DNA from 3 places in the Azotosporobacter soli genome. Region 1 is predicted to be linked to each of the others. Evidence: riboswitches for the same ligand, from Rfam matches in the RefSeq annotation. Region 1 holds a riboswitch; each other region holds the start of a gene.

What was found. Region 1 has a riboswitch for glycine ahead of QTL79_RS05125 (APC family permease). Riboswitches for the same ligand answer to the same signal wherever they lie in the genome.
Region 2: linked by a shared signal. The riboswitch ahead of gcvT (glycine cleavage system aminomethyltransferase GcvT) and the one ahead of QTL79_RS05125 (APC family permease) in region 1 are both predicted to bind glycine.
Region 3: linked by a shared signal. The riboswitch ahead of QTL79_RS09765 (ABC transporter substrate-binding protein) and the one ahead of QTL79_RS05125 (APC family permease) in region 1 are both predicted to bind glycine.

The regions. Positions count from the first base shown of each region.
Region 1 is NZ_JAUAOA010000003.1:280,968-284,817, forward strand. It holds gene QTL79_RS05125 (APC family permease) at 59-1,408, opposite strand; glycine riboswitch at 1,630-1,726, opposite strand; gene QTL79_RS05130 (hypothetical protein) at 2,016-2,387, shown strand; gene QTL79_RS05135 (hypothetical protein) at 2,448-3,002, opposite strand; gene QTL79_RS05140 (DNA topoisomerase III) at 3,025-3,850, opposite strand, start outside.
Region 2 is NZ_JAUAOA010000001.1:398,515-402,364, forward strand. It holds gene gcvPA (aminomethyl-transferring glycine dehydrogenase subunit GcvPA) at 1-301, opposite strand, end outside; gene gcvH (glycine cleavage system protein GcvH) at 304-693, opposite strand; gene gcvT (glycine cleavage system aminomethyltransferase GcvT) at 696-1,799, opposite strand; glycine riboswitch at 1,943-2,029, opposite strand; gene bfr (bacterioferritin) at 2,223-2,693, shown strand; gene QTL79_RS01805 (EcsC family protein) at 3,261-3,850, opposite strand, start outside.
Region 3 is NZ_JAUAOA010000008.1:127,140-130,989, forward strand. It holds gene QTL79_RS09760 (sensor domain-containing diguanylate cyclase) at 1-138, shown strand, start outside; gene QTL79_RS09765 (ABC transporter substrate-binding protein) at 184-1,341, opposite strand; glycine riboswitch at 1,473-1,569, opposite strand; gene QTL79_RS09770 ([FeFe] hydrogenase, group A) at 1,774-3,459, opposite strand; gene nuoF (NADH-quinone oxidoreductase subunit NuoF) at 3,463-3,850, opposite strand, start outside.

The DNA.
Region 1 (3,850 bases):
AGCGAAAGGGAGTCTTCGCAAAGCCAATTTGGCTGACGAAGACTCCCTTTTGCTTTTCTTACGCCGACTTTTTTGCGCCGCAGGCGCCTTTCTTTTGGCGCAGCATCAGCCAGTAGACCGGTACGCCGAGAAGCGTCAGCGACAATGCATAGAGCGTGTCCTGCGGATTATTCAGCAGCGTACTGCCGATGATATAGAGACCGCCGAGGATCGCAACCGCCGGAACAACCGGATAGAGAGGAACCTTATACGGCCGTTCGGCCGCAGGCTGGCGTTTTCTCAACAGGAAGACCGCGACAAACGCAAGCAGATAAAAAATCTGGATCATGAACATTGCGATGTCGGTCAGGCGATCGGGATCGCCCAGCGTCATCAACAGCACCGCCATGCAGACCTGAAACAAGGTCGCTCCGACCGGTGTGCCATATTCCTTATGCACCTTCGCTAAAAAACGCGAACCCGGCAGCTGCCCTGCCACCGCCATTGCATACGGCACACGCGCATTTGTCATGATATAACCGTTCAACGCACCGAAAATCGAAACCAAAATGCCGATGCTAATCAGCTTGCCGCCGATATCACCGAAAAGAATTCCGGCGGCAGCGCCGCTGGCGAGCGGTCCGAGCGCCGCAATTTCTGCGGCCGGCAGCACATGCAGCACCGCAACGTTCACCGAAAGATACGCCACGATGACAATGCCGAGGCCCAAGATGATCGCGCGCGGCAATAACTTCGCCGGATTCTTCATCTCACCGGCGACAAATCCGGCCGCGATCCAACCGTCATACGCCCATAGCGTCGCCAATATCGCCGCGCCCATGCCGGCCGATTCGCTCACGCCGCTGCTCATGTTAAGAATTTGTCCATTGCCCTGCCACAGTCCGAAGACGGCAATGCAGGCAATCGGAATCAATTTTGCAATTGTCGCAACCGACTGGATCATCCCGCCGCAGCGCGCGCCGAGGCAGTTTATACCGGAAATGAACGCCACCGCCAAGATAGCCAGCGGCATCTTATAACTGGTCGGAATATTTAAAAAGGGAATCAGCAAGGCTGAGAAATAAAGCCCCAATGCGCCGATTGTCGCCGGTCCATAAATCAACGTCTGTACCCAGCCGAACAGATAAGCCCAGAATTTCCCGTACACCTCGTCCAAATAAGCATACATGCCGCCGGTGCGCGGAATCTGCGCACCAAGTTCGGCGATCGTCAGTCCGGCCGTGACCGTGATGATGCCGCCGATCACCCAGGCTGCCAGTCCCAACGTCGAATCCCCGGCCGCCAGCAGCACCTTGCCCGGTTTCATGAAAATTCCGGAACCGATCACCATCCCCACGACCAACGCCATTGCGGGAATCAGGCCCAGTTCCCTTTTTAACAGTTTGTCCGCTTGCGATTCTTTTTCCATTTTGCTTCACTCCTTCATCTGCCCCTCCAGCTGGGGCTGTTCTTACAACTTTTGTCTCTGCAGAGTAATGAAACAAAAGGAGTCAAATCATTGCTGATTTGACTCCGGAGGACACTTCGAAAAGGGTATTTCAATCCGGCATGTACGCCATGCTTTGCGAAAACACAGACCCTGCGTTGCCGCAGCGTCTTTTCCCGTTTCTCGACACCAATTTCTGGTGCTTCTTGTGCTCTGTCCTTTTGCCTGAGAGATTGAGCAGCATTTCTGCCGCCTTGCCCCTTCGGCGCCCTTGTTCAGGGTCTCTCCAGAGTCCCGTCCGTTTACGGTTCCACCTGCAAGGCAGGTACCTGAGAGTGTTACTCCTTCGGTGAGCCAACGGCCTACGCCATGGCTGCTCTTCCGCAAACATCATCCGGCCATATGTAGTTGTGTACTGGACACTAACCGATAATGATCGATTATACAACAGCGTCGGAAAAAGCGCAACCGTTTTTCCATTTTTAAGCCTTATTGCCATTGACGAAAAGCATCGCTTTGCTGTATTCTGATAGCTACAGTATCTTTTTATTCCGATCGGACTACCCAGTCAATTTAGGAGGTGCACGGCATGACCAAACGTTGTCCTACTTGTCGGCGTGAAACAAGCGAAACTGGCGAATCCTCTTCCGGCGGCTTTTCCCTTCATGCGACGCTTACCGGACTCAGCATGGAATTTCCGACCGCACGTCGCCTTCCCTGGCGCGCTTTTTTCGGCATCTTGCTGCTGATCGGCATTTGGCAGACGATTGCCGCATTCATTTGCACGCACCTCTTACAGATGAGCGCTGCCGCCACCGACAGCATTCGTCAGCTGATCGCCGGCGCCTTCTTCTTTTTCGGCTGTTGCGGCGCTTACCAGCGCAGCCTCGCTAAACGCACGACAAGCCTTGACGTTAAAGAAAGCTGTCCCGATTGCGGACGTGCCTTCACGCACAAATAAACAAGCCTGATGAATAAGAAAAACCGGCATTCATTTGCCGGTTTTTCTTATTCATTCGCACTACTTTCCGCTGTCCACCAAACGCTGAAAGTAGTGGAGAAACTCCGCCTTCACTTCGCTCATCTTTCTCTCCCTGACATCCGGTTCGGACTGAAGCGGCGTAACGTATCCATTCAAGCCCTGCTGATGCAGCTTGTCAAATTCATAATACAGCAGCGTATTGTCAATCGCGTCAACATGGGCCAATTCCTCTTCCGTCAAATCGCCCAAATCAAAACGTTCATAGATCAACTGCTGCAGTCGCCCTTCGATATCGCGATATTCCGGCAGATAAATTTTGACCGGCCGGGTAACGTCGGACAAATATGCTTCACTGCCGTCGTGCAGCAGACAGGCCCGCTGCACGCGCTTCGGCAGTTGGCGCGCTTCGGCTTCCTTCCGGCAGTTCAGCGAATGCTGCGCAACGCTGTAAAAAGTGTCAAAATGTCCGTTCGCACGGCAGATATGCGACAGCGCATGCGCGATGTCCGCAATCAGAATTTCCTCCCGCCGCGGCGCGAACGGATAAAAAAGAACATTGCTGTGCGTCAGGATCGGATTTTCTCGTTTCTCCATGCTAACCTGCTTTCTGCCCGCTTTATTTCAGTTTAAGTTTCGCCAGCGCATCGGCCAGCGCCGAATTCAGCGGCTCTTCTTTCGCCTTGCTCTGATTGCGCAAATATTGATTCACATCGCTCTTCGAAACCTTCGACGTCTCTTTTTCGCGCCGTTCGTTGAACGACGACAATTTTTCCCGATGACCGCAGCCGCAGACAAACAGACGGGCGTCGCCTTCGCCGCGCATTTCCATCTTCTTGTGGCAGTTCGGGCAGCGAGCGTTCGTAACCCTGGCAATACCCTTGCGATGGCCGCACTCACGGTCCTGACAGACCAGCATTTTGCCTTTCTTGCCGTTGACTTCGAGCATATACTTGCCGCAGTCGGGACACTTCGTGCGGGTCATATTGTCATGCCGATATTGTTCCTGACTGTTTTTGATGTCCGTCACGACCGCGCGGGCATACGCGCGCATTTCATTAATGAACGAGGTCTTATTCAGTGCGCCTTTCGCAATCGCGGCCAACTTTTGTTCCCAGTTCGCGGTCAGTTCCGGCGATTTCAGATCGCGCGGCACCAGTTCCAAAAGCTGTTTGCCTTTTGACGTGATGTGCAAATCCTTGCCTTTTTTTTCGATCAGAAAACTGTTGAACAATTTTTCGATGATGTCGGCCCGCGTCGCAACAGTACCGAGCCCGCCAGTTTCGCCGAGCGTCTTCTTCAGCGTCTCATCGCTGCTGCTGATGTATTTCGCCGGATTTTCCATCGCCGTGAGCAGCGTCGCTTCGTTGAACAAAGGCGGCGGTTTCGTTTCCCCCTTGGTCTGTGAGAGTCCGGCCACTTTCAGTACATCGCCCTTGTGCAAC
Region 2 (3,850 bases), on a different contig from region 1:
TGTATGCGGTGTAAAACTCCGAGCGTCCCAGGACATGGTCGACTACGCTCGGGATGTAGTGGTCATATGCGCCTGCGCCCAAGAAACAAAGATGGTCGCTCAGACTGGCGTTCTTTCCCGCCAGCGCCTTTAGTTCTTCAGCCAAATCCGGTTCCGCAAGGGCCGCGGGCAGATCGAGCGGACGCTGCAAGCGAAGCGTCGCCGGAATGTCGACGAACAGCTCTTCGGCCTTTTTTACGCCGATTGCTTCCAGCATCGCCTTGCGATCATCGTCGGTATGCGGCAAGTAACTGCGCTTCATCGTCACTCGCCTCCCGCCTGGATAAAGGCTGCGTAGGCATCGGCATCCATCAATTGGGCCACTTCGCTCGCATCGCTGATTTCAATAACGGCAATCCAGCCTTCACCGTACGGATCGCTATTCACCGTCTCCGGCGCATCGGTCAAACCTTCATTCACTTCGACAACTGTGCCGGAGAGCGGCGCATAAATGTCCGACACCGCTTTCACCGATTCCACGACGGAAAACCCGGCGCCGCTCTTCACTGCGGCATTGACGGACGGGACTTCCACAAACACCACGTCACCCAGCTGGGATTGTGCAAAATCGGTGATTCCGACCGTCGCCCGGTTCCCTTCGATTTTTACCCACTCATGATCCTTGGAGTACTTCAATTCCTGCAAAATGTTCATCGTTATTTCCCCTCTCTTTTATAAAATGGTTTGCCGATCACCGTTGCCGCGACCGCCTTGCCGCGAATTTCCACCGCAAAATTTTCGCCGATCTTGCCATGCTCGGCTTCGACCAACGCCAAACCGATATTTTTTTCCAGCGTCGGCGCGTAGGAACCGGTCGTGACGCTGCCGATCCTGCGCCCGTCTTTTACGACCGGATATTCGGCGCGGGCAATGCCTCTTTCATTTAAAACGAAGCCGACCACCTTGCGCTTCACACCATCCGCTTTTTGCTGCGCCAGTACCGCGCGTCCATTGAAATCGCCTTTTTCCAGATTGACGAAACGGGGCAGCCCCGCTTCGAGCGGCGTGATTTCCGCCGACAGTTCATGTCCATAAAGCGGCAGTGCAGCCTCGAAGCGAAGCGTATCGCGGCAGCCAAGCCCCGTCGGCTGCAAGCCGTGTTCCCGTCCGGCTGCCATCAGCGCTTCCCAGAGCGGCGCCGCATCGGCCGGACGGCAGTAGATCTCGAAGCCGTCTTCGCCGGTGTAGCCGGTGCGCGAAAGCATCACTTCCTTACCGGCCACGATAACTTTAGGATAGAACCAATAGTAACCCAGCTTGTCGAGCGGCGCGTCGGTCAAGAGACGCAGGATCGTTTCGGCGTTCGGCCCTTGCAGCGCCAGTTCGGCGGTCTGATCCGAGAGATTGGTCAAGGCGACGTCAAAGCCGACGCTGTTCTCGCGCATCCAGGTCCAGTCCTTGTCAATATTCGCCGCATTGATCACCAGTAGATAATCATCCTGCGCATAACGATAAATCAAGAGATCGTCGACTGTTCCGCCATTCAGATAGCACATCGGCGTGTATTGGACCTGATGATCGGCCAACTTGCTCACGTCGTTCGTCACCAAACGCTGCAAATACGCGAGCGCCTGCGGACCTTTGACCGACACCTCGCCCATGTGCGAAACGTCAAACAAACCGGCCTGACGACGCACCGCATGGTGTTCCTCGATAATTCCCGCATACTGGACCGGAAGCTGCCAACCGCCGAATTCGACGATCTTGCCGCCGTATTTGTTGTGCGTGTCATAAAGCGGCGTTTTTTTTCCTGTTGTCACTATGCATTCCCTCCTTATATTTAGATAAAAAAAGAGACAAAGAAGAACACTGTCTTCTTTGTCTCTGTCTCTTGTACCTGAGAGCGTGACCTCAAGTGAGGCTTCCCCATCGGTGACGCCGAGCGGCGTTCTCTCCAGAGTCCGGTCCGGTCATAGTGCTTTTGCCTGAGAGTTTCAACAAAGTCTTACTCCTCCGGCGCCGCCTTGGCGATCTCTCCCACAACCATCATTCCGCATTCGTATGAATTTTTAATATCTTCTGTTAACATTTTACTAACAGCGTCCTCACTCTGTCAATGCTTCCCTTCGTTATATTTTACCAATCATTTTCAATATTTGGATTATACGCGGCAGGAGTTGTCTTTTTCATGTTGAACAATTTCAATAGATCGCGATTATTTGATGAAAGGGGTCTTGTGCATTATGAAAGGAAATCCTAAACTGATTGAGGCCTTAAATGCCCTGCTGGCTGATGAACTGAGCGCCATCAACCAGTATATCGTTCATTCCGAAATGTGCGCCAACTGGGGTTATGAAAAACTTCACAGCACCTTCGAACGGCGCGCCATCGAGGAAATGAAGCATGCGGAAATCCTCATCGCCCGCATCCTCTTCCTGGAAGGACTGCCGGTCGTCTCCAAACTGAATCCGATCCACATCGGCAGCGACGTGACGAAGCAGCTGGAAAAAGACCACGCTGCCGAAGAAGGCGCGATTGCCGCCTACAATGCGGCCATTCGTCTGGCTGGCGACGTCAACGATTTCGCGACGCGCGAAATTCTCGAGCACATTTTGAGCGATGAAGACCGTCACATCGACGGCATCGAAGAACTGCAAGACCAGATCGGCCATATGACGCTGCCGATTTTCCTGACGACGCAGGTCGCCAAATAAGCAAAAGAATAGAAAGACAGGGCATCTCAAGCATCCTTGAAACGCCCTGTCTTTTTCATTTCGCCGCTTCGGCTTATTTGCGCGAAGTCCGCACGCACACTTCCTGGCCGCAACCGGAACATTTTCCGTTGCCGCTGCCGTCCATGCGAACCACATGACCGCATACTGCATGTATCAACATATTGATTTCCTCCTTTTTTCTTTTCTTTGACGTCCGGCTTCCGTTGCCGTTCATCCCCGTTTCTGATTTTCACCCATCTCGCAGCCGCCAGCATGGCTCGGCTTATAAAAAACGAAAGAAGTCCTTACTCGGCTCCCTCCGATTTGACGCAAATTTGAACCCTTTACACACGAAGGACCTTGGTTGAGTCTAAATGGATCGCGCTCTCTGCAAGACCATCTCTTTCTTTTTGCAAAAGAGATCTCTTCTTGTACGGAAAACAAAAAAGAAGCCCTTGGTGTCAGGCTTCTCTAAAAAACAGTTCAAATATGATTTTCATCATTCTTTGTCAGTAGTCAGTCTTTACTCGAGCACATGGTTTATTATAGTCGGATTACCTCATATTGTCAATACTTTTCTATTTCTTTACCAAGAAAAGCTCTTTTGGCCACTTCGCCAATCGCATAGGTCGCCAACGCATCGAGCGTGCCGCCGACAAGTGCGCCGACAAGAGGTACGCCACGCCCCAAACCGGCAATGCCTTTTTCGCTGAACTTGCGCAGCAGCACGGCGCCGATTTTTTGCTGTGTCCGCTCTAAAAGCTGCGTCGACAGTTTGGCCAGCATCCTGCGCGAGATATGCTGTCCCAGCTTAACGCTGAGTTCTTTCAACAGCTCGGTCGCCGCACTGCCGCACAGGCAGAGAAAGACCAGCGTCTTGACCTTGTCGTCGCGCACGTCATGCCCGCCCAGGCAGGCGATCGCGGTGATCATTCGGATTTGCATATAAAGGACACTCGACAGATTGGCCGGCACTGCGACCGGCAGCGTCAGTACGCCGCCCAAACCGGTCAGAAAACCCACGCTGGCGCACTTTGCATTCTGCCAGCGAATCAAGGCATCGGCCTGCTCGTGCAAGTTGCCAGGCGCTTTCCTATATTCAGCCGCCAACTCTTCTGCCGATCCGATCCCCGGCATGCCGTCAACCGCCTTCGCAT
Region 3 (3,850 bases), on a different contig from region 1:
ACGATGAGTCTGGGCGTAAGTTCGCTTGTTCCGTGCCAAAATTTATCACCGCTATCGCTGATTGCGCTGGCAGATGAAGCATTGTATAGCGCAAAACAGCAGGGCAGAAACAGGGTTGTGAGAGCATGCGAGCGCTAAGCGGAAAATAGAAAGAACTCCGGCACTGCCGGAGTTCTTTTGCGGTTATGGTTTTACCGTCGCTTTATAAACTTGCTTGCCGTCTTTCATTTCGATGATCACGGCGTTTTTCACCGCGTCATGCGTCGCATTCAGACTGGTCGAACCGGTTACGGTCGGGATGTCTTTCGTTGCTGCCAAGGCAAGGCGGATTTTATCGGGATCGGTGCTGTCTGCACGTTTAATCGCATCAATCAACACATTAGCCGCATCATAGCTGAGCACGGCCATTGCGTCAGGCGCCTGGCCATATTCTTTTTTGTACATTTCAACGAAAGATTTGGAAGCTTCGCTGCTGTCATCCGGCGAATAGTGATTGGTGAAAAAAGTATTATTCAGAGCCGCTGCAGTGCCCATTTCGGTCAATTTCGGCGAATCCCAGCCGTCACCGCCGACGATCGGCTGCATGAGACCCATTTCACGCGCTTGCTTGACGATTTTGCCGACCTCTTCATAATAGCCCGGTACGTAGATGACCTGCACATCCATTGTCTTGAGTTTGGTCAAAATGGTCTTGAAATCCTGATCTTTTTGCAGATAGGATTCTTCGGCAACGACGCTGCCGCCGCCTTTTGTGAGTGCGTCTTTAAAGAAGGAGGCCAAGCCTTTACTGTAATCGCTGCTGCTGTCTACCAGGATCGCGGCCTTTTTTAACTTCAGACTGTCAAGCACGAAATTGGCGCCAACGGTTCCCTGGAACGGATCGATAAAGCAGATGCGAAAGGTATAATCTTTTACCTTGCCGCTTTGCTCATCTACCGTTACTTTTGGATTGGTTGCGCCGACCGCCAAAAACGGCAGTTTATTCGCTTCAGCGACGCTGGAAGATGCAATTGCGTTGGAACTGGAGAAGATGCCGGTCACGGCGACGACTCTGTCCTGCGAAGCCAGTTTTGTCATCGCATTGGCGGATTCCGACGGCTCGCTTTTGTTGTCCGCATAAATGGCCTGGATCTTCTTGCCCAATACGCCGCCTTTTGCGTTGGCTTCCTTAATGGCCAGCTTTGCGCCGTTCGCTGCCGACGTGCCCATTGTCGCATTGCCGCCTGTCATTTCGTTGAGGACGCCGATGCGGATGTCATTCGAGCCGACGGCGCCGCAGCCGCTCAAAAATGCGCTTAATGCCAGGATTAGCGTTAGGATAAGTGCGTTTGTTTTTTTCATTGTTCTCGCTCCTTTTCTTTTTCCGTTTTTGACGGCTAGACTGGCCCAAGCGAAAAAAGAAAAAGGTCAAATCATCGATTTGACCCTGAAGAAGACAACTAAAGTTTTACTGCAAATTAAATCTGCAGTAAATCAGCGTCTCTGTCCTTTTGCCTGAGAGATTCATCGGAAAGTATCCGATTTGCACCTTCGGCGCCCTGCTAACAGGGGCTCTCCAGAGTTCCGTCCATTTGCGGTCTACAGCTTGCCTAAAGAAAGAAGACAAAAACAGTTTCCGCAAACTTCACACGGTGACGATATTATTTTTTTAATACGTTTGTACTGATTATAGCGACGTAAAGTGTTGCTTGTCAAGCATGAAAATAAAAAAGCTGTCTCGGCGGTCGAATTTCGTATCGCCTGAGACAGCTTCCTTACTTTAAGTAGATCCGGTTAGGGGCGAGGATAATGTACATGCAGCAATTCGTGCACTTTATCCTTCAATACATTTTTGTAAATGGCATCGAGTGTCGGATTAGCTTCTGCGTGCTTGATATTGCTCATCCGGTCGGCATCATACAAGCCTTTGCTGCGACTTTTCTTACCAGTGCTGCTGGTTACCGGCTGTCCGGCACCGCAGACGCAGCCGCCGGGGCAGGCCATGACCTCGACGAAGTCATATTGTTTTTCGCCGCTTTCGATTTGTTTGATCAGGTCGTCGGCGTTTTTCAGACCGCTGACGACGGCAATGTTGACCTGACGTCCTTCGTGCTCAATGCTGGCTTCTTTGACGCCGTTCATGCCTCGAACACCGGTAAAGGCGATCTTGCGCAGGCCTGCGATGGTCTTGTCGTCAGAGACGCGGCGGATGACCGCTTCGGTTACGCCGCCGGTCACGCCGAAGATGACGCCTGCGCCGCTGACCGTACCAAAGGGCATGTCGAGCGCTTCGGGTTCAATCTCGGAAAACACGAGTCCGGCCTCTTTGATCATTTTAATCAGACCGTTCGAGGTGATGACATAGTCGACGTACGGCACACCGTCTGCTTTAAATTCATCACGCGTCGCTTCATGTTTCTTTGCGGTACAGGGCATGACGGCGACGACGATGACACGTTGTTTGGAATCTTTGTACTGTTCTTTGAGGACCGAGCCGAACATCTGCATCGGCGAGCGACAGCTGGAAATGTTGTCGAGCAGGTGCGGGTGGTTGTATTCTACATAGCGAACCCAAGCCGGACAGCAGGACGTAAAGAGCGGCAATTTTCCATCCGTAGTAAGTCGCGTCATAAACTCTTTGGTTTCTTCGAGTACGGTAAGATCAGCGCCGGTAGAAGTATCGAAGACGCCGTCAAAACCGATGCGACGCAGTGATGCTACGATTCGACCCATTACATCTTCGCCTTCATTCAACCCGAACTCACTGCCGATGGCAACGCGGACGGCGGGCGCGATTTGTACTAAAACCTTGGTGTTTTCATCGCTTAGCTCTTTCCACAGATCAAGCGTATCGCTCTTGACGACGATCGCGCCTGTCGGACAGACGACTGCGCACTGGCCACAGCCAACGCAATTCGTTTCGCCGATCGGTTCATCAAAGGCAGGGCTGACGCGCATGTTGGAGCCGCGAAACGCAAAGTCGATTGCGCCGACATTTTGCACTTCGTCGCAGACCCGCACGCAGTCGCCGCACAGGATGCACTTGTTTTTGTCGCGTGTAATGCAGGGAGAAGAGTCGTCGATATCGGGATCGCCGGAGGTATTGTCAAAACGCACTCGTTTAATGCCGAAGCGTTGCGCCAGTTCCTGCAATTTACATTTGCCGCTTTTCGGGCAGGTGGTGCAGTCGCAGCAATGACTGGCGAGCAAAAGCTCCAGAATCATCTTGCGGTATTTGCGCAAACGCGGCGTATTGGTGCGCACCTCGAGGCCAGCTTTCGGCACAGTGGAACAGGCGGCGTGAATGCTGCCCCATTTGTCTTCGACTACGCACATGCGGCAAGCACCATAGACCGACAGTTCGGAGTAGTAGCAGAAGGTGGGCAGTTCGATGCCCACTTTGCGTATTAGATCGAGGATGTTTTTTTCCTCGTTGATTTCAACTGGTATTTTGTCAATCAGCATATATTCGCTCTTCACGTCTTAGTCCTCCTTTATGGCATTGAAAGCGCATGACTCAAGGCATGCACCGCATTTTACGCAGGTATCTGCATCGATGGTGAATGGTTGTTTTATCGTACCGGAAATGGCGTTGACCGGACAAAGGCGTGCGCATTTAGAGCAGCCTCGGCAAAGCTCGGCTTCGATGTGAATTCGTTTCAGTTTCTGGCATACTTTGGCTGGGCAACGTTTTTCCAAAACATGTGATTCATATTCGTCGCGGAAATACTTAATGGTGCTGACGACCGGGAAGGCAGCTGATTTTCCCAAACCGCACAGTGTCGTAGAGGTAATCATATCAGCAAGTTCGAGCAGCATGTCAATATCTTCGAGCGTGCCTTGACCCGCGACAATGCCTTCGAGGATCTGC